4 regions of the Gordonia sp. X0973 genome follow, and region 2 is predicted to be linked to each of the others. Evidence: predicted binding sites of a transcription regulator. Region 2 holds the regulator's gene; each other region holds the start of a gene.
What was found. The regulator LexA, encoded in region 2, represses DNA repair genes until DNA is damaged. The targets are predictions, from matches to a motif close to CGAACANNTGTTCG.

Region 1: HUN08_RS02690 (HNH endonuclease signature motif containing protein) is a predicted target of LexA. The motif match lies at 1,898-1,911, and genes of this name have one in related genera.
Region 3: ruvC (crossover junction endodeoxyribonuclease RuvC) is a predicted target of LexA. The motif match lies at 3,087-3,100, and genes of this name have one in related genera.
Region 4: HUN08_RS10575 (SAV_6107 family HEPN domain-containing protein) is a predicted target of LexA. The motif match lies at 2,639-2,652, and genes of this name have one in related genera.

Annotation. Positions count from the first base shown of each region.
Region 1 covers NZ_CP054691.1:546,289-551,499, reverse strand. Annotated here, with positions in the region: gene HUN08_RS02705 (esterase family protein) at 1-332, shown strand, start outside; gene HUN08_RS02700 (GntR family transcriptional regulator) at 391-795, opposite strand; gene HUN08_RS02695 (hypothetical protein) at 792-1,577, opposite strand; gene HUN08_RS02690 (HNH endonuclease signature motif containing protein) at 1,926-3,776, shown strand; gene purD (phosphoribosylamine--glycine ligase) at 3,794-5,047, opposite strand; gene HUN08_RS02680 (low temperature requirement protein A) at 5,057-5,211, opposite strand, start outside.
Region 2 covers NZ_CP054691.1:2,034,996-2,040,206, forward strand. Annotated here, with positions in the region: gene hrpA (ATP-dependent RNA helicase HrpA) at 1-1,101, shown strand, start outside; gene nrdR (transcriptional regulator NrdR) at 1,126-1,575, opposite strand; gene HUN08_RS18365 (LysM peptidoglycan-binding domain-containing protein) at 1,668-2,129, opposite strand; gene lexA (transcriptional repressor LexA) at 2,278-2,964, shown strand; gene hflX (GTPase HflX) at 2,997-4,457, opposite strand; gene dapF (diaminopimelate epimerase) at 4,513-5,211, opposite strand, start outside.
Region 3 covers NZ_CP054691.1:1,761,142-1,766,352, reverse strand. Annotated here, with positions in the region: gene secD (protein translocase subunit SecD) at 1-330, opposite strand, end outside; gene yajC (preprotein translocase subunit YajC) at 351-743, opposite strand; gene ruvB (Holliday junction branch migration DNA helicase RuvB) at 775-1,866, opposite strand; gene ruvA (Holliday junction branch migration protein RuvA) at 1,874-2,464, opposite strand; gene ruvC (crossover junction endodeoxyribonuclease RuvC) at 2,461-3,039, opposite strand; gene HUN08_RS08670 (YebC/PmpR family DNA-binding transcriptional regulator) at 3,155-3,910, opposite strand; gene pdxT (pyridoxal 5'-phosphate synthase glutaminase subunit PdxT) at 3,941-4,567, opposite strand; gene HUN08_RS08660 (acyl-CoA thioesterase II) at 4,564-5,211, opposite strand, start outside.
Region 4 covers NZ_CP054691.1:2,167,043-2,172,253, forward strand. Annotated here, with positions in the region: gene rsmH (16S rRNA (cytosine(1402)-N(4))-methyltransferase RsmH) at 1-667, opposite strand, end outside; gene mraZ (division/cell wall cluster transcriptional repressor MraZ) at 821-1,264, opposite strand; gene HUN08_RS10570 (DUF3040 domain-containing protein) at 1,629-2,021, opposite strand; gene HUN08_RS10575 (SAV_6107 family HEPN domain-containing protein) at 2,118-2,564, opposite strand; gene HUN08_RS10580 (N-acetyltransferase) at 2,739-3,467, shown strand; gene HUN08_RS10585 (NAD(P)/FAD-dependent oxidoreductase) at 3,464-5,062, shown strand; gene HUN08_RS10590 (DUF3153 domain-containing protein) at 5,097-5,211, shown strand, end outside.

The DNA.
Region 1 (5,211 bases), 1.5 Mb from region 2:
CGCTGGTCGGTGCCCCCCGCGTCGCGGCGGTCTCGGTGAGCTCCCCCGCGCTGTGGGCGAATCCGCAGATGTTCCCGCCGCGCGCCTTCGACTCTTTCGAGGACTACCAGGCGAATTCACTGTTCGGCCAGCAGAAGGCCTTCGCCAAGATTCCGGTGCTGATCACCATCGGCTCCAGCGACCAGTTCTTCACCTACACCCGCCAGTGGGCCGCCGATCTGCACCCGCCGGCGGCCTTCGGCTCGGCCCCAGGCGGGCACACCAACCGGTATTGGCACAGCGTGCTGCCCGACCACGTGATGTTCCTGGGCCGTAACCTCGCGCGGCAGTAGCCATCTCGATCGAGCGCACTCACGGCACCGGGTGCGACTTCTGGAGCCGCATCACGATTCATTCCGTTTGCGCTGCCCTAATCACCGCGTCGAGCGCTTGCGCCGACGTCGCGCCGATCGCCGCGGCCGCCGCGAGGTAGTCATCGGCAAGCCGGCGAACGCTCTGCGCCAGCTCGCTCGACGGCGTGTCGGTGCAGTCGGGCACCGCGGTAACTCGCGTTCCGGCTCCCCGCCGCGTCGTGATGACTCCGGCTTGCTCGAGCAATCGGTACGCGTGCGCCGCCGTGCCCACCGCGATGCCCAGGTCCCTGGCCAGTTGACGCAGCGGTGGTAGCCTCGCGCCGATTGGCAGGCGTCCGGCCGCGATGTGTCCGACGATCTGCCGTCGAATCTGCTCGAATGCCGGCGTCGGATCGGTGGGGTCGACGCTGATGCGCGGATCGTCGGCAATCGCCGGGCTCATGCCGATGCGCCGACGGGCGATCCGACTTTCGGCCGGGGCGGAAAGGCGAACAGCAACAACGCCACGAAGACAGCTGGGATGGCACCAAAGGCCGCCCAGTTGGCTATCGTCTTGACCGGTACGTTCACGAGCCAGTTGTATCCGTCGATCGCCGCACCGCCGCCGTCGAGGTAGCTGCCATAGGCCCACGCCGCGGTGCTGAGTTCGTCGGCGACGCCCGACACCACGACGATCCCGGCGACGACTAGCAAGCACAGCGCGCGAGTGATGACGCCGCTGCGCGACCACTTGTCGCTGGCCGAGTCGGGGTCGAGATCGCCGCGACGGACTGCCTGCCGAATGGTCGCCACTGTCAGCAAGGCGGCCACCAGCATGATTCCGGCATACATCCAGAGGTCGGCCGCACCCCCATAGGAAACGTCGATGCGCGGTGCCCGGAATTCGCGTGCGGTCCTGATCTGCGGCGACAGCAGGAGGAGCGGACCGGCGAGCCCGACGACGGTCAGTACCCCGGCCAGGACGAACAGCCACATGGGAGCAAACGACCGGGCGGTCCGGGCGGTGAGGGTGGCGACCCGACGATCCGGCGGACGGGTCGTGTACTCCGTCAAGCACAGTGCGGCGAGCGGCAACAAATAGGCCCCCGGCACAATCAGCGCGACCAGAATTCTGTCGACGACGTCGGGCAGGTTGAGCAGGCTATCGCCAGTGCTGGTTGCGCCGGCTTGATCGATGATCGTGAGTATCACCGCACCAACCGTCAACCCCGCGGCGATCAACATGTTGCGTCGAAGGTGATTCCGATAGGCGAGGTAAGAAGGCGAGTCCGGGGCCTGCCCGGGTCGCGACGACCCCCGGACCACCACCGAGCCGATGACCAGCGCCGTGAGTGCGAGTACCAGTAGATTCATTGTTCCTCCGCTTGTACCATTGAGTTGATACATCCTGACACGAGCCGCGGTATTGTGTCAATCAACTAGCACAAGAGAGTCGTGGGCTCGCAGACCCGCCGGCGGGGGCGGGCGGGCCCAACGACAGCAGTGGTATTCACCAGTGAGCCGGTGTCACAACAGTATCTGATCTGCACTTTTGCCCTTGTATTCGAATGTGTGTTCCCATATAGTCGAGGTATGGAGACCGAGACGGCGGCAGCGGATGACGGGGCATCCGTCGGCGATATCCCGTCGGGTGGGGACAACGGCGGGCTCGATACCGAATCAGACAACTGCCACGGCGCCATCTGGGATCACCCCGCACCGTGGGACGAACCCGATGCTTGGGATGACGAGGCGTTCTGGTGTCGGCGCGCCCAGGCGGTCGGGGCGGCGGCGTCGCTGGCGCTGGGCGATCCGGAGTGGACCGTCGATGTTCTCGCGCACACCGGCAAGGCCAACGCGATGCTGGCCTGGATCGAGTATCGCGAGATCGGGGCCATGCATTCGGGGTTGGTCGCCACCGGTAGACCGGAGGCCTCGGCGCGCGGGGTCCGGATGCTCGATCTTGAAACCCAAGCCGCTGCCCGGATCGCCATGAGCCGCGGCATCAGTCAAAGTCAGGGCGATAGGTGGCTGGCCGAGGCGATCGCGATGCGCGACCGCATCCCGTCCATCGGGCTTTGCCTGCGCGACGGCATCATCAGCCCCCGCCAATTCCGGTTAGCGGTGTCCCGAACCGAATTGATCGACGGCCAGGACTGGTCGAAGACGATCGACCTCGATGTCGCCGCCCGACTGCGCTCCCGCACCGGCACCTGGTCCAACAAGCGGTTGATCGACCTCATCGACCGCATCATCTCCCGGCACGACCCCGACGCAGTCCGTCGTCGCCACGAGAAGGCCAAGGCCTCCCGGTCGGTGTGGGTCCTGCCCGATGCCGACGGCATGGCCACCCTCGGTGCGACGATGACCGCTCAAGACGCCAACATCGCGCTGCGCAACGTGTTCCTCCTCGCCGGAAAAGTCTGCAAGAAGGATCCGCGCAGCGAATCGGCCCGACGCTGCGATGCGCTGTTCTCACTGCTCAGCGGATTGCGCTTCGAATGCGACTGCGGCACCGACGACTGCGCATCCGACATCCCCGAACCCGGCGCGTTGGCGCAATGGATCGCCGACCACCGAGATCAGGAAGTGGCCAAGGGCCGGGTGCTCGTGCACGTGATCGCCGACCGGGCCACCGTCGACGGTCGCGACGACGAACCCGCGTTCATGGACGGACACGGCGTCATCTCCGCCGCACACCTGCGCGACCTACTCACCCGCGACGACGTCCGCCTCCGCCCCCTCAACCCGGCCGATAGCAACGACAACAGTGGAATCACCGTCGGCAACGACAACAACGACGACAGTGGAATCACCACTCGGGGCAACAGCGGAGATAGCAGCGGCAACGACCTCGATGAGACGTCCCTACCGACGCACCTGCCGTCGGATCCGTACCGCCCATCGACGGCGCTGGCTACCTTCGTGCGCACCCGCGACGGATACTGCACGATACCCGGCTGCGACAAGCCCGCATGGCAGTGCGATATCGACCACGTCGCCGAATACGACCACGACGACCCCGCCGCCGGCGGTCAAACCACCCCAGACGGACTGGCCACCAAGTGCCGCATGCACCACAACCTCAAAACATTCGGCAGCGGCTGGGTCGACGACCAATACCGCGACAGCACCGGCCGCCTACTCTCCCAGGTCGTCTCCCCCGAAGGAATTCGATTCCCAGGGCCCACGGAAACCAATTCCGCGCTATTCCCCAGCCTCGACACCATCACATGGCACGCCCCGAAGCCCGCCGCTCCGACGTCGCCGGCACCCGATGACCCCAAACCCCGAGACCGCACCAAAGCCAAGCACGCCCGCCGACGAGCCGAACGCGAGGCCAATCGCCAACAACGCCTCGCCGAGGAGAAAATCGCCGCCGACCGTGAAACCCGACGCCGACGCGAACACCCCCGCGAAACCGACGGCGACCCGCCCTACTGACGAAGGAGGCGGCGAGACTAGACGCTGATGCGTCCCTCGAGTGCGGCCAATCCGATGTCGTTGCGGAAATGCGAGCCGGGCAGCTTGATCTCGGCGAGGCGCGCGTAGGCCTGCTCCCGCGCGGCGGCGAGGTCGGCGCCGGTCCCGACGACGGCCAGGACCCGTCCGCCCGCCGACACCGTCTTGCCGTCGGCGTCACGGGCCGTGCCCGCGTGACGGACGCCCTCCCCGTCGGCCCCGACGACGACGTCGCCGATGCGCGGCGTGCCCGGGTAGTTCTCGGCGGCCAGCACGACGACGACCGCGGCGCCGTCGTCCCACTGCAGCGGCGGCAGCTCGGCGAGCGTCCCGGTGGCCGTCGCGTGCAGCGCCTGCCCGAGCGGGGAGCGGAGCAGCGCGAGGACGGCCTGTGTCTCCGGATCGCCGAACCGGGCGTTGAACTCGACGACGGCCGGCCCGTCGGCCCCGATGGCGAGCCCGGCGTACAGCAGCCCGTTGAACGGAGTCCCGCGCGAGACGAGTTCGGCGGCAACGGGTTTGACGATCTCGTCGACGATCTGGGTGACCGTCTCGTCGGGCAGCCACGGCAGCGGGGTGTAGGCGCCCATACCGCCGGTGTTGGGCCCGGTGTCGCCGTTGCCCACGCGTTTGTGGTCCTGCGCCGGGATCAGCGGGACCACCGTCTGCCCGTCGACCAGGCAGAACAACGAGACCTCCGGCCCGTCGAGGAATGACTCCAGCAGCACCGGGTGACCCGATTCGAGGCATTCGACGGCGTGATCGCGGGCTTTGGCCCGATCGGTGGTCACGACGACACCCTTGCCCGCGGCCAATCCGTCGTCCTTGACGACCCAGGTCGGACCGAAGCGGTCGAGCGCGGCGTCGAGATCGGCCGGGCTGTCGACGACCTCGGCGTGCGCGGTCCGTACCCCGGCCGCTGCCATCACGTCCTTGGCGAAGGCCTTCGAGCCCTCGATCTGCGCGGCGGCCTTGTTCGGGCCGAAGACGGCGATGCCGGCCGCGCGCAGCGCGTCGGCGACCCCGAGGACCAGCGGCACCTCGGGCCCGATGACCACCAGGTCGGCGGCGAGTTCTTTGGCCAGGGCGACCACCGCGTCGGCGGACGCGACGTCGACCGAGCGGTTCGTCGCGATCCCCTCCGTCCCGGCGTTGCCGGGTGCGGCGAAGAGGTCGGTGACCGACGGGTCGGCCGCCAATCCGAGGAGGAGGGCGTGTTCCCGGCCGCCCGAGCCGATGACGAGTACGCGCACGCGCACAGCCTAATCGCAGATGATCTCGACGACGATCACCGGGATCACGGGGATCAGACAGATGACGACGACGCAGAGCAGCAACGGGGCTCCGAGCGCCGCCAGGATCACGCCCGCCGCCAGCGGGACCAGGGCCGCCACCATCGCCGGCGCCGCATTCGACT
Region 2 (5,211 bases):
GCCGTGCTGGCCCGCCTCACCCCGCGCGCCGAACCGCTGCTCGCCGGTCTGGCGCGCGAACTCTCGGCGATGGCCCGCACCACGATCACCGTCGACGATTTCGACGTCGACCGCGTCGACGACCATCTCCGGATGAATTTCGCCGTCGTCGACGAATCGGGGTCGACGATCGCGGCGAGCCGGTCGCTGGCGCAACTCCAACGTCCCGACCGATCCGACCGGAAGCGAACGACCGCCCGCGTACTCGCCTCGGAGTGGACGGCCGACACCTTCGGCGATCTCCCCGAATCGATCACCGGGCAGATCGCGGGCCAGAAGGTGACCCGCTATCCCGGACTGGTGGTCGTCGACCCGTCGACCGTCGGATCGGCCCAATTCGCGTCGCCGGCGCAGCGTTCCGCCGCCCTGCACGCCGCCGTCCTGGTCCTGCTCGAAGCCGCACTGCCGTCCTTGGGCAAGAAGATCACCGCTGGCCTGACCCCCGCGCTTCGACTAGCACTGAGTCAGAGCCCGTACCCGTCGCTGGAGGCGTTGCTGCGCGACTGCACCCGCTGCGCGATCCGCGGCGTCGTCACCCCCGCCGAGACCGCCGGCTTGCGGACCCCGGCCGACTTCGCCGCGCTGCGCGAACGATTCGCCCCCGCGATCGCCGAGCAGGCCCCGGACAACTTCTTCGCCGCCCTCGACGCCCTCTCCCGACTGCCCGGGCTATCCGCCGCGATGGATCGCCACGCCGGGACGATGGCGGCCCAGGACGTTGCCGATCAGGTCGCGCAACTCGTCTTCGACGGATTCGTCGGCGAGACACCGGTGGACCGGTTGGCCTCGCTGCCGCGCTACCTCGACGCCGCGCTCATGCGGCTCGACGCCGTGACGGCCAACCCCGCCCGCGACCGGGATGCGACCGCGGCCGTCGACCGGGTCGTGGAGCGGTGGAATCTGCGCCTGGCGCAGCTGCCGGAGGCCCGCCGGGAGCCGTTCAACGAGTATGCGCACTGGATGATCGAGGAGTTGCGGGTCGGGCTCTACGCCCAGCGACTCGGTACCGCGGGCACCGTGTCGGAGAAACGGGTGATCAAGGCGTTCGACGCCTTCGTCTGAGCCGCCTCGCCGGCGGTGGATCGGTCAGCCGCGGTCGGACTGCAGGGAGTCGATCTCCCGTTGGAAGTCTTCGAGCGACTCGAACGAGCGGTATACCGAGGCGAACCGCAGATAGGCGACCTCGTCGAGATCGCGCAGCGGCCCGAGGATGGCCAGCCCGACCTCGTTGCTCGGCACCTCGGCCGAACCCGAGGATCGCACCGCGTCCTCGACCTGCTGCGCCAACTGGGCCAGCGCATCCTCGTCGACCTGCCTGCCCTGACATGCCCGCCGGACGCCCCGCATCACCTTCTCGCGGCTGAACGGCTCGGTCACGCCGTTGCGCTTGACCACGGCCAACACCGCATTCTCCACCGTGGTGAACCGGCGTCCGCATTCCGGACACGACCGACGACGGCGGATCGCCTGACCCTCGTCGGCGAGACGGGAATCGACGACCTTGGTGTCCTCATGCTTGCAGAACGGACAATGCATGAGCCCAACAATACCGACGGCCCGGGCAGTGCTCCGACTACCCGACGCACTGCGGCAGCCGATGCTGCCGCGCGACTGGGCGCCGCCCACGCTTATCGGTAGACCGGGGCCACGAGCGCCTGGCCGGCCGTCAACTGCGACGACGGCAACCCGTTCAACGCGCGCAGCTGATTGATCACCGCCTGGCGCGGCATATCCGGGGCGACGCGCGCGGCGACCGAGTTCAATGTCTCGCCTCCGCGCACGTGGACCACCGACGTGGCAACCGGATCGGGAGCAGTGCTCGCCTCGTAGTTGCCGCCGACGATGGCGAAGAGCCAGACCAGCCCGGCGAGCGCAGCGCCGACGAGGATCGCCGCGGCGCTCCCCCGGCGACGGGCGATCACCCGCTGCTGCCGGCTCTGGACCGGGGCCACCGGCGCAGCGCACCGGGTGCCGCGGTCCGGCCGGGGATGGTGGGAACGGCCGTCGACCGGGCGGCGCCGGGTCTGGGCGGGACGGAGCGGGCGCGGAGCCGGGCGGACTGCCGGGCGGTGCATCACTGGTGCGCTCATGTCGGTTCTCCTCGTTCGTGTGTTCGATGAACTCTTGTTCGAAGTTTTACCACGAGGGTCTGACAAAGTCTCGCGACACGTCGAACAAATGTTTGAAGGTCGCGGCTTTCTTCGCTAGCGTTGTGGCAACGAGCAGAGGAGAAACATCATGGCCAAGAAGAAGTCGGCGGAGTCCGGCCTCACCGACAGCCCCGCCGCGATCGAGGCGACCCTGACCCAGCGTCAGCGCGACGTGTTGGAGGTGATCCGCAAGTCCGTCCGCGAGCGCGGATACCCGCCGAGCATCCGCGAGATCGGTGACGCGGTCGGCCTCGTGTCGACCTCGTCGGTGGCCTACCAGCTGAAGACCCTGGAGAACAAAGGCCTGCTCAAGCGCGATCCGCACCGCCCCCGCGCGGTCAACGTCGCGGCGGACAAGAAGGGGCCGCCGCCCGGTGGCGCCGCGGCCGAGGGAATGCCCACGCCGACCTATGTCCCCGTCCTCGGCCAGATCGCCGCGGGTGGCCCGATCCTCGCCGAGGAGGCCATCGAAGACGTCTTCCCCCTCCCGCGAGAACTCGTCGGCGACGGCAACCACTTCCTGCTCCGCGTGGTCGGCGAATCCATGATCGACGCGGCGATCTGCGACGGCGACTGGGTGGTAGTGCGACAGCAGAACGTCGCCGACAACGGCGACATCGTCGCCGCCATGATCGACGGGGAGGCCACCGTCAAGACCTTCAAGCGCGACGGCGCGCACGTGTGGCTGATGCCGCACAACCCGCTGTTCGACCCGATTCCCGGTGACCGCGCGGTCATCCTGGGCAAGGTCGTGACCGTGATGCGCCGGATCTGATCCGGCCCCTGCTCTGATCCGATGCGGCGCCGTCAGGCGTCGACGCGGGTGAACTCGACGAGTTCACCCGCGAGCGCGGCGGGAACCCGCACGCGCATCTTGGTGCCCGTCGCATGGTGCTCGGTCGAGTGGATCTCGCCGTCGGCATGGATCCGCGAGACGAGATCGCCGCGCGAGAAGGGGAGGTCGACGAACATCTCGACGTCCCCGCGCCCGATCTCGGCGCGGATGGCGTCGAACAGCTCCGGGAGCCCGGCGCCGGTACGCGCCGAGACGAACAATGCGCCCGGCAGCGCCGCGGCCAATTCGGCGTGTTTGAGGTCGTCCATCGCGTCCAGCTTGTTCACGACGAGCAACTCGGGCGGCAGCGTGCCGTCCCGCGCCTCGTCCGATACCTCGCGCAGCACGGTCCGCACAGCGTTGACCTGGTCCAACGGGAAGGCTTCCGAGCCGTCGACCACGTGCACGAGCAGATCGGCGTCGGCCACCTCCTCCAGTGTCGACCGGAACGCCTCCACCAGTTGCGTCGGCAGGTGCCGGACGAAACCGACGGTGTCGGTGAACACCACCTCGCGGCCGTCGTCCAGCCGTGCGCGGCGCGTCGTCGGGTCCAGGGTGGCGAACAAGGCATCCTGCACCAGCACGCCCGAACCCGTCATCGCGTTGACGAGACTCGACTTGCCCGCGTTGGTGTAGCCGACGACGGTGATCGTCGGCACCCCGCTGCGGTGCCGGTCCAGACGCTTCACCGTCCGGGCGGTCTTCATCGCGCGGATCTCCCGGCGCAGCTTGGCCATCCGCTCCCGGATCCGACGGCGATCGGTCTCGATCTTGGTCTCACCCGGACCGCGCAGGCCCACGCCGCCGTTGCTGCCCGCCCGACCACCGGCCTGCCGTGACATCGACTCGCCCCAGCCGCGCAGCCGGGGCAGCATGTACTCCATCTGCGCGAGGCTGACCTGCGCCTTGCCCTCCCGACTGGTCGCGTGCTGGGCGAAGATGTCGAGGATCAGCGCGGTGCGGTCGATGACCTTCACCTTGACGACCTTCTCCAGCGCGTTGAGCTGGGCGGGCGTCAACTCGCCGTCGGCGATGACGGTGTCCGCGCCGGTCGCGACGACGATCTCGCGCAGCTCACCCGCCTTGCCCGACCCGATGTAGGTGGCCGCGTCCGGGCTGGACCGGCGCTGGATCAGCGCATCCAGCACCTGCGACCCGGCGGTCTCGGCCAACGCGGCGAGTTCGGCCATGTTGGCGTTGGCCTGGGCGATGGTGCCCGACGTCCAGACGCCGACGAGCACGACCCGTTCCAGGCGCAGCTGCCGGTACTCGACCTCGGTGACGTCGGTGAGTTCGGTGGACAAGCCGGCGACGCGCTGCAGCGACGCCCGATCGTCGAGTTGGAGTTGACCCGTCGTCGGCGCATCGTCCGTGCGAAGCGCGCCGGGCGGAGTAGAAACCGCGGGGTCCGGGGACAGTTCTGATTCAGTCATACCCGTCCATCATGACACCGCGCGGACGTCGTGCGCGAGCCGATTACCTGCACCCTCAGTCGAGGGCGCCCGTGAACAGCTCGCCGCGCGCGACGAGGCGCGACGGACCGCGCAGGGTGCTGGTCGTCCCGCCGTCGTCGATGCCCACGTCGACCCGGCCGCCGGGAACGGTGATCCGCAGCTTCCCGGAGTCCCGCCCCAGGGAGGCGAGTAGTGCGCTGCCCGCCGCGACCAGGCCCGTTCCGCAGCTGCGCGTCTCCCCCACGCCGCGTTCGACGACCCGCATCGATGCGACGAGGGTGTCGCCGTCGGCCACCGGTTCGGTACACAGCTCGACGTTGACCCCCTCGGGGAACACACCGGTGTCGAATCCGACCGGACCGGACAGGTCGAGGGCACTCAACTCGCCGTGCGACAAACCCGGAACGACGCAGGCCAGATGGGGATTGCCCACGTCGACGGCGATCCCGGTGAAGGTCCTACCACCGATCGTCGCCGAGGAGGTCACCCCCCGGAGCACCCGGCCCATCCCGACGCTGACCTCAGCGCTCGTCGGCGAAACCGAGTGGATGCGGACCGGACGCGCACCGGCCCGCGATCCGACGACGAACTCGTCGGCATCGGTCAACCCGGCGACCCGACAGTAGTGGGCGAACACCCGGACGCCGTTGCCGCACATCTGCGCCACCGAGCCGTCCGCATTGCGGTAGTCCATGAACAGGTCGTCGGCGGCGATCCCCTCGCCGAGGGCGGT
Region 3 (5,211 bases), 270 kb from region 2:
GCCCGGCACGGTGATGATCAGGTTGTCACTGCTGATCACGACCTCCGAGCCGGCGACGCCGAGGCCGTCGACGCGCTGCTGGATGATCTGGCGCGCCTTCTCCAGCTGGTCCTTGTCCGGACGTTTCCCGTCCAGCGTGCGGGGCGTCAGGATGACGCGCGTGCCGCCCTGCAGGTCGATACCGAGCTTGGGCTCCGGCTTGCGGTCACCGGTGAAGAACACCAGGCCGAAGACGATGCCGAGGAGGGCGAAGAAGGCGAGCAGCGGCTGCCAGGGCGGGGTTTCCCGCGAACTGGTTCGCCTCGCCGCGGGACGACGCGGAGTGGTCACAGTGGTTCGGTTCTCCTGAGTTATTTCTCGTCGGCCGCGTCGTCGGAGGTCGCACCCGACTCCGCGCCGCTCGTGCCGGCAGCCGGGGTTTCGTCACCCGCGTGGTCGGCGGGTGCGTCGTCGACCAGGCCGACGCCGACGTAGGTGTCGGCGGCCTCGTCGACGGGAACGACGCCGCGCACGGCGAGTTTGTTCCAGCGTCCGACGACTCCCGGTGCGGTCTCGACGTCGACGAAGTCCTCGTTGGCGTCGATGACGGTGCCGAAGAGCCCCGACATCAACTGGATCCGGGTTCCGGTGACCAGCGAGGCCTGCATCTCCTGCATCTCTTGCATCTGCTTCTTCTGCTTACGGGTGCCGAAGAACAGCATCGCCCCCATGAGCACCAGCATCGCCGGGATCAGTAATTCCATGCCCTTCATGGCGACCAGTCTGCCAGACGCGTCACTCGTACTCGTCGAACAGGTTCGGTTCGTCACCGCGCGCCCGCACGCCCCAGGTCGCGTTCAGCGCACCGGCCGGCGGGACGAGGCCCAGATGGTGCCATGCCGCCGCCGTCGCGACCCGTCCGCGCGGGGTGCGGGCGATCAATCCGGCGCGGACCAGGAAGGGCTCACACACCTCCTCGACGGTCGCCGGCTCCTCGCCCACCGCGACGGCCAGCGTCGAGACCCCGACCGGGCCGCCACCGAACCCCTGCACCAGTGCGGAGAGCACGGCGCGGTCGAGGCGGTCCAGACCGCGCTCGTCGACGTCGTAGACGGTCAGGGCGGCGCGGGCGATGGGCAGCGTCACCGATCCGTCGCCGCGCACCTCGGCGTAGTCGCGCACGCGGCGCAGCAACCGATTGGCGATGCGCGGGGTGCCCCGCGACCGGCTCGCCACCTCGGCGGCCGCCTCGTCGGTGAGGTCGACGCCCAGGATCCGCGCCGATCGGGTCAGCACCGCGACCAACTCGTCCGTCTCGTAGAACTCCATATGCGCGGTGAAACCGAACCGGTCCCGCAGCGGACCGGTCAGTGCTCCGGACCGGGTGGTCGCGCCCACCAGGGTGAAGGGTGCGACGTCGAGCGGGATCGACGTCGCCCCCGGCCCCTTGCCGACGACGACGTCGACGCGGAAGTCCTCCATCGCGAGGTACAGCATCTCCTCGGCGGGCCGCGCGATGCGGTGGATCTCGTCGATGAACAGGACGTCGCCCTCGACGAGGTTGGACAGCATCGCGGCCAGGTCCCCCGCGCGCTCCAGGGCCGGGCCCGATGTCACCCGGATCGCCGAACCGAGTTCGCCGGCGATGATCATGGCCAGCGACGTCTTGCCCAGGCCGGGCGGACCGGACAGCAGGATGTGGTCCGGGGTGCCGCCGCGGCCCTTGGCGCCGCGCAGCACCAGTTCGAGCTGTTCGCGGACCTTGGCCTGCCCGATGAAGTCGGCCAGCGAGCGCGGCCGCAGATTGGCGTCGAGTTCGCCGTCGGCCGACAGCCGTCCCGCGCTCAAGGTGCGCTCTGCGTCATCGTCGCCGGAATCCATCGTCATCGCCCCCCTACTTCTTGCCCAACAGCGCCAGGCTCGCACGCAGCACGGTCGCCGAATCGCCGTCGGGTGTCTGTGCCAGAACCGATGCCACGGCCTTGTCGGCGGCGGTCTCCGCGAAGCCGAGCCCGATCAGCGCCTCGGTCACCTCGGCACCCACCGTGGTGCCCGACGACAACGGCGACGACGACCCGCCGGCGACGACCCCGACCTTGTCGCGCAGCTCCACGACGAGCCGTTCGGCGACGCGCTTGCCGATACCGGGCACGGCCGTCAGCGCCTTCGTGTTCGACGAGGAGAGGGCCGCGGCGAGTTCGGCCGGTTCGTGGACCGCCAACGCCGCCATCGCCAGGCGAGGTCCGACGCCGGTCACCGTTTGCAGCAGGACGAACAGGTCGCGCGCCGCCCCGTCGGTGAAGCCGTACAGCGTCATCGAGTCCTCGCGCACGATCATCGTCGTGAGCAGCGTGGTCTCCGCGCCGCGCTTGAGCGTGGCGATGGTCGCCGGTGTGACCAGGACGCGGTACCCGACGCCGGCGCAGTCGACGACGACGTGGTCGAGCGCGACGTCGACCACCGGCCCCCGCACCGACGCGATCATCGCCGGGCCTCCAGCGCCGCGGCGTGGGCCGCCTTCAGCTTGGCCCGATGCGCACGGGCCAACTCCTGGGCCTTGGCCTGGGCCGCGACGATGCGGTCGTCCATCGGACCGCGCCAGCACTGGCAGATCGCCAGGGCGAGGGCGTCGGCCGCGTCGGCCGGTTTGGGCCGGGTCTGCATCCCCAGGATCCTGGTGACCATCGTCGTGACCTGCGCCTTGTCCGCCCGACCGGAGCCGGTGACGGCGGCTTTCACCTCGCTGGGCGTGTGGAAGCGCACCGGGATGTCGCGCTGGGCGGCGGCGAGGGCCACCACACCGGCGGCCTGCGCGGTACCCATCGCGGTGCTGACCTGCTGCTGCGCGAACACCCGCTCGATCGCCACGACCTCCGGGCGGTGCGTGTCGAGCCAGTGGACTGCCGCGGTGTGCACGGCGAGCAGACGGTCGGCGAGGTCCATCGTCGGCGGGGTGCGCACCACGTCGACGTCGAGCGCGGTCACCGCCCGGCCCGCGCCGGACTCGACCAGCGCGATCCCGCACCGGGTCAGTCCGGGGTCCACCCCCATCACACGCATGCGCCCTCCAACCGGCCTCGTCCACCCGTTCCCGACGCCGCGCGTCGCGAACAACTGTTCGAGATTCTAGAAGGCCGCACCGACGGCACGGTGGAGCGACACGCTCCCCGGCGGATCAGTCCTCGTCGAGCTGGGCCAGCACGTCGTCGGAGATGTCGACGTTGCTGTAGACGTTCTGCACGTCGTCGGAGTCCTCGAGCGCGTCGATCAGTTTGAAGACCTTGCGCGCGCCGTCCGCGTCGACCGGGACCTCCACCGAGGCCCGGAAGTCGGCCTCGGCCGAGTCGTAGTCGATTCCCGCGTCCTGCAGCGCCGTGCGGACCGCGACCAGATCGGTCGGCTCGCTCACGACCTCGAAGGTCTCCCCCAGGTCGTTGACCTCCTCGGCCCCGGCGTCGAGGACGGCCATCAGGACGTCGTCCTCGCTCTGCCCGGCCTTCTCCAGGGTCACCACTCCCTTGCGGGTGAAGAGGTAGGAGACCGAGCCCGGGTCGGCCATGTTGCCGCCGTTGCGGGTCATCGCGGTGCGAACCTCGCCCGCGGCGCGGTTGCGGTTATCGGTGAGGCATTCGATGAGGATCGCGACGCCGTTGGGGCCGTAACCCTCGTAGGTGATGTTCTGCCAGTCGGCGCCGCCGGCCTCTTCGCCCGCGCCGCGCTTGCGCGCCCGCTCGATGTTGTCGTTGGGCACCGAGGACTTCTTGGCCTTCTGGATCGCGTCGTAGAGCGTCGGGTTACCGGCCGGGTCGCCGCCGCCGGTGCGGGCCGCGACCTCGATGTTCTTGATCAGCTTGGCGAACATCTTGCCGCGCTTGGCATCGATGACAGCCTTCTTGTGTTTGGTGGTCGCCCATTTGGAGTGTCCGCTCATGGCGAGACAGTTTACCCGGGCCTCCGGAGATCAGTGCCGCACCATCTCGACGAAGTACTCGTGCACCCGCAGGTCGCCGGTGACCTCCGGATGGAAGGAGGTGGCGAGCACCGAGCCCTGGGCCACGGCGACGATCCGCCCGTCGGCCCGTCCCTCCGGCGTCGCACCGGCCGGAACCGTCGCCAGCACCGTCACCCCGGGGCCGGCTTCCTCCACCCAGGGGGCCCGGATGAAGACGCCGCGCATCGGCGCGGCTTCGGGCCGGTCGGTGATCCCGGCGAACTCGAGGTCGGACTCGAAGGATTCGACCTGCCGACCGAAGGCGTTGCGCCGGACGGTGATGTCGAGGGCGTCCAGATGGCAGGCGTCGGGACGGGTGTCGAGGATCCGGGAGGCCAACATGATCATGCCGGCACACGAGCCGTATGCGGGCAGTCCGTCGGCGAGCGCCGCCCGCAGCGGCTTCTCGAGTTCGAAGACGGTGAGGAGCTTGGAGATCGTCGTCGACTCGCCGCCGGGCAGCACGATCCCGTCCAGGCCGTCCAGTTCGTCGGGGGTCCGGACCGGGCGGGTCTGGGCGCCGACCGCGCGCAGTGCGGCCACGTGTTCGCGGACATCCCCCTGGACGGCGAGAACCCCGATCGTCGGGGCCGTCACGACTCCTCGGTCTTCATCGGGATCCCCTGGACGCTCGGGTCGCCGATGATCCGCGCCAACCCCTCCTGGGTCACCGCGGCGACGAGTCTGCCCCGCTGGTCGAAGAGACGCCCCTGGGTCAGGGCGCGGCCGTGACCCGCGGCCGGGGAGTTCTGGTCGTAGAGCAGCCATTCGTCGGCGCGGAAGGGCCGGAGGAACCACATGGCGTGGTCGAGCGAGGCGGATTGGACCCGCTCGTCGCGGTGGATCGACGAGGCCGAGCCCAGCAGCGTCATGTCGCTCATGTACGCGAGCACGCAGACGTGTGAGACGTAGTCGTCGGGCAGGCGGTGCCGGTAGCGGAACCACACGCGCTGCTGTGCCGCCAGATCGGCGGAGAGTTCCATCTGGTCGCGCGGCACGATCCGGATGTCGAAGTTCTCCCACTCGGCGAAGAGCCGCCGGTCGTCGTCGGTCCCGGTGTCGCGGCGGTCGGCGAGTTCCTCCGGGCCGATCACCGACGGCATCCGGTCCTGGTGCTCGATCCCCTCGTCGGTGCCCACGTGGAAGGAGGCCGACATGGAGAAGATCGCCTCGCCGTTCTGGACGCCGGTGACCCGGCGGGTGACGAACGAGCGGCCGTCGCGGATCCGGTCGACGAGGAA
Region 4 (5,211 bases), 130 kb from region 2:
GGAAGGTGCGCTTGGCGGGGTGGCCGCCGGTCCGCCTGGTGGCCGCCGGGATCGTCGCGTACAGCAATTCGACCAGTCGGCCGCTCGTGGTGAAGGGCTCGCTCCGGCGGGCGTCCAGCACGGCCGAGGCGATCCGGCCGGCGAATCTCTCCTCGCCGTAGTCCGACAGCACCCGCGCCAGGTCGCCGTGCGAGTAGGTGTTCAGCACGTCGGCGGCGGTCAGCGGGTCCTCCGGATTCATCCGCATGTCCAGCGGGGCGTCCACCGAGTACGCGAAACCGCGGTTTCGCTGGTCGAGTTGCATCGAGGAGACGCCCAAGTCGAACAGGACGCCGTCGACCGCGCGGAGCGGCCCGTCCAGACCCTCCGGTTCGGCCAGGACGCGGGCCAGCTCGTCGTAGCGGCCGGCGTTGATCGAGGCGCGGGCCCCGAAGGGGGCGAGGCGCTGCGCCGCCTGCGCGCGCGCCGCACCGTCTCGGTCGATGCCGACGACGGTCAGCTCGGGAAAGGTCTGCAGCAGGAGTTCCGCGTGTCCGCCCGCGCCGAGTGTGGCGTCGACGACGACGGCACCCGCGCCGGCGGGGTCGACCCGGGTCAGCGCCGGGGCGAGCAATGCCACGATCCGGTCGGCCATCACCGGGATGTGTCCGTGCTCGGCGCCGCTCATCGCGAACCCTTCTGTGTCTGCCGGTGGTGCGGGGTGGATGAATCGGGGTCCCCGCCCGATTCCGAACCTGGCGCTGGGGAAGTGCGTCAGGGTCAGATCGGGCGCAGGCCTCGTCCCATCCACCGTGGCGGTCGCGGGGCGCATCGCCGTTGTCTAGAGGAGGGTCTCGAAGGCTTCCGAGCCCGCAGCCGAGAAATCCTCCTCGTGGTCGGATTGATAGGAATCCCAGGCTTGGGCGTCCCAGATCTCCAAGTGGTCGAAGCTGCCGATGACCACGCAGTCCTTCGTCAGGCCGGCGTAGGCGCGGTGGTCCGGGGAGAGGGTGATCCGCCCCTGCCCGTCGGGCCGCTGCTCGTCGGCACTCGCGAAGAAGTACCGCTGGTAGGCGCGGGCCTGCGGGTTGTTCCGCGAGGCCGCCCTCGTCTTCTCCGCGATCGCGTCGAAGTCCTCGAGGCGGTAGACGGCGAGGCTGTTGTCCTGGTTGCGCGTGACCATCACCCCTCCTGCCAGAGCGTCTCGAAACTTCGCGGGCAGCGTCAGCCGCCCCTTGTCGTCCAACTTGGGCGTGTAGGTGCCGACGAGTCGTTGACCCGACATCTCGCACCTCCTACACCCGCCGGGTTCGACGTCCGGTTCGTCTCACCCAGTTCCCACACTGTACCCCACTTTCCACCACTTTCCACCCCAATAGTCTTTCGAATAGTGGATGCGCGCGAGAAAGTGCAGGTCAACGCCATGAGAATCGGTGGGGGAAGTCGCCCTCCCCCGTGTGCCACACCGGCCCCGTGGCCCGGATCCACCTGGGCCGAACACCCTCGGGCCGCATCCGAAGTGCGGTTATGCCGGCGGGTGGTGGAAAGTGGGGCATATCCCGATGGAGCGGTGGGGGCACGTGGGGCGCACAAGAAGGCCGCACATCCGAATGATGTGCGGCCTTCGAGAAATCTGGTCGAGGAGTTCGCTACTCCTGCGTGAACCGCTTGTTGAAGCGGTCCTCCATGCGCTCGGAGAAGCTGCGCGACGGGGTCTTCGCGCGGGCCGTGCCGCCCGCGCCGCCGTCGACGGACTTGAGCGAGGGCTTACCCCGCCCGCCCCGCAGGGCCCACAGCCCCGCGCCGAACATCACCAGGAAGCCGATCAGACTCAGGATCGGGAATCCTCCGATGTGCACGCCGGCGACGATTCCGCCGATCAGCAGCGCGAGTCCGAGGATGAACAGCGCGATCGCCTGCAGCCGGCGGCGCCCGCCGCCGAGTGCCGAACGTTGCACCGTCGAGGCGAACTTGGGGTCGTCGGCGTACAGCGCATTCTCGATCTGGTCGAGCATGCGCTGCTCATGTTCCGAAAGTGGCACCGCCCCTCCCCTTCCTCAATCGTGCTTCTAGAACTCCAATGATACGAGGTACACGGCGGAACGACCACAATTCGACGCGGCCGTCGGCCAAACCGGTCACGCGGAGCGCCGCGACACCGTGGTCACGAGCGGTTCGCGACCCTGCTCATATGCGGCGAGCACCGATTCCGTCGCCTCGATGAGCTCGGCGAGCCGGACGCGCACCCGCGCCACGACATCTTGCGGCACGTCGGCGACCAGGCCGGTTTCGATGCGCGAACGCAGGCCGGAGTGACCCGCGAAGAAGGCGGAGAGGACCGCCAATCGGTCGTCGGCGCCGACCTGTGCGTCGAGGCGCCGCCAGGCGTTGCGGACTCCGCGCGGTCCCCGGCGGCGCGACTCCAGGACGGCCAGCGCCGCGCCCGTCGTCCGCAAGGCCGCGAGATAGTAGAGGCGCATCCGCTCGGCGCTGCCGGCCACCACGTCGGCGTCGTCGGCGATGGCCACGGCCTGATCGAGCAGCCGGTGGGCGTCGAGCACCACCTTCGGTTCCACCGGTCCCATATCGCCTCCTCGGCCATCCGTCTGAATCCCGTTGTCTGGAAAAACCTATCGTCGGGGTCGGACATTCCCATTATCGAACATTTATTCGATTCCGTCAATGCTAGCGTGATGCTGCGACGGCGTAGAATCGTCTCGACCGGCCCGGGCGGAATCCCGCCCCTTCCAGGAGCAACCATGGTGAACGAGCCGACCGGCCCCCCGGTCGACGTCCGCATCGTGCGACTGCCCGGCGGCGACGCGCACCGCTGGCTGGATCCGGCGCTCAACGTGTACGTCACCGCGATGGGGTATCCGCGCGGCGTCGAGGCGCAGCGCCGCACGCTCTGGCGCCAACACATCGCCCGCCCCGGATGGAACGCCTTCGGTGCCGTCGCCCCGCTGGACCACCGATGGTCCCCCGGCACGCGGCTGCGGCCGTCGGTGATGACGCGCCGCATCCCCCGGCTGGCCGGCGCGCCCGACTCGCGCGACGAGATCCTGCTCGGCATCGCCTACGGCTACCGGGGCGCGCCGGATCAATGGTGGAACCAGCAGCTGCGCATCGGCCTGCGCCAGGCCGGCTGCCCGCCCGACCGCGCGGCCCACCTCCTCGCCGACTACTTCGAGCTGACCGAGCTCCACGTCCATCCGGACGCACAGGGTCTCGGGGTGGGCCAGGCGCTGCTGAACGCGCTGCTGCACGGGCGCCCGGAGGCACGGGTGCTGCTGTCCACCCCGGAGGTGGCCGGCGAGGGCAACCGCGCCTGGGCGCTCTATCGCCGATTCGGATTCGGCGACGTCCTGCGCAACTTCACCTTCGCCGGCGATCCCCGCCCGTTCGCCTTCCTCGGCCGCGATCTCCCGATCCCGACGACCGACGGTCCCGCGCTGCGCAGTTCGGATACGCGGGTCGGCGGGCCGTGACCGACGACTTCGACGCGATCGTCGTCGGCGCGGGGCACAACGGCCTGATCGCCGCGGCCTACCTGGCGCGGGCGGGCCGCTCGGTGTGCGTACTCGAACGCGACCCGATCCCCGGCGGCGCGGTGTCCACCGTGCAACGATTCCCCGGCTACGCCGTCGACCGCGGATCCTCGGCGCACCTGATGATCCGGCACACCCCGATCCTCGCCGAACTCGACCTGGCCGCCCACGGACTCCGCTACGCCGACTGCGATCCGTGGGCCTTCGCCCCCGCCGAGACCGACGACGAGCAGCCCATCGTGTTCCGCCGCGACCTGGCGGCCACCTGCGCCTCCATCGAGCGCTCCTGCGGGCGTCGCGACGCGGATGCCTATGCCGCATTCGTCGCGGTGTGGGCGCCGCGGGCACGGGCGATGATGGCCTCGTTCGTCGACGAGCCCACCCCGACGCGGTTCGCGCGGGCCTTCGCCGCCAGCGGTTGGCGCACCCGCAGCGCGCGGCGCTCGCCCGTCGGCAGGCGGATCGGCGCGTTCTCGTCGATGTCACAGGACATGATGCGGCCGGGCGACGCACTGCTGGACGAGTGGTTCGACGCCGAGCGGCTCAAAGCCGCCCTGGCCTGGTTCGGCGCCCAGTCCGGACCGCCGATGGATCTGCCAGGCACCGCGCCGATGGTGGGCTTCGCCGCCCTGATGCACGACATCCCGCCCGGTCGGGCCATCGGCGGCAGCGGCGCGCTGACCACCGCGTTGCTCGCCCGCCTGGCGTCCGACGGCGCCCGGGTCCACACCGGCGCCGCGGTCACCGCGCTGCACCGGGAACGCGCCGGTTGGCGCGTGGTCGCCGCCGACGGGCGGGTCCGCCGGGCGCGCCACGTCGTCGCCGCCTGCCACATCGGGGCCACGCTGGACCTGCTCGAGGCCGGCGGCCTCCGCACCGCTGACCTGGACCGGTGGCGGCGCGCCATCGTCGTCGGCAACGGGATCGGCATCGCCGTGCGGCTGGGCACCACCGCCCTGCCCGCCTACCGGAACCTGCCGGCCGACCTGCCCTCGCACGGTCTGCACAGCGGATTGGGGCTGCTCGTCGCCGATCGGGCGCTTCTGCGCCGCGCCCGGGCGGCCAGCGTCGTCGGACGGCTGCCCGACCGTCCTGCGGTCCTGCCGATGGGCTTCTCCGCACTCGATCCGAGTATCGCCCCCGCCGGGCGGCACCTGGTCAACGTCTGGGCGCAGTGGCACCCGTACGCGCTGGCCGACGGCCGGTCCTGGGCCGATGCGGCGCAGCCGGCCGCCGACGCCGTCGTCGCCGAGATCGAGCGGTTCGCCCCGGGTTTCGCTGGTTCCATCGAGCACTGTCACATCCAGACGCCGGCCGACCTCGAGGCGGAGCTCGGCCTCCCGGCGGGCAACATCATGCACGTGGAGATGAGCATCGACCAGATGTTCGGCTGGCGACCACACCCCGATCTGGCCGGTCGGCGCGTGCCCGGAGCACCCGGGCTCGTCCTCGCCGGAGCCTCCACCCATCCCGGCGGAGGGGTCAACGGGAGCAGCGGACGGCTCGCCGCGCGCCACATCCTGGGCCGGATCTGACGATTGGCCCGCCATGTCTGGCACGATTGAGCGCGTGTCGTCCTCCCCCACCCGCGCAGCCGCACCCCGCACCGGGCCGCGCCGGCTCGTCGCCGCCGTTGCCGCCCTCCTCCTGGTTCCCCTGCTCGGCGGGTGTCTGACCCGCTCGA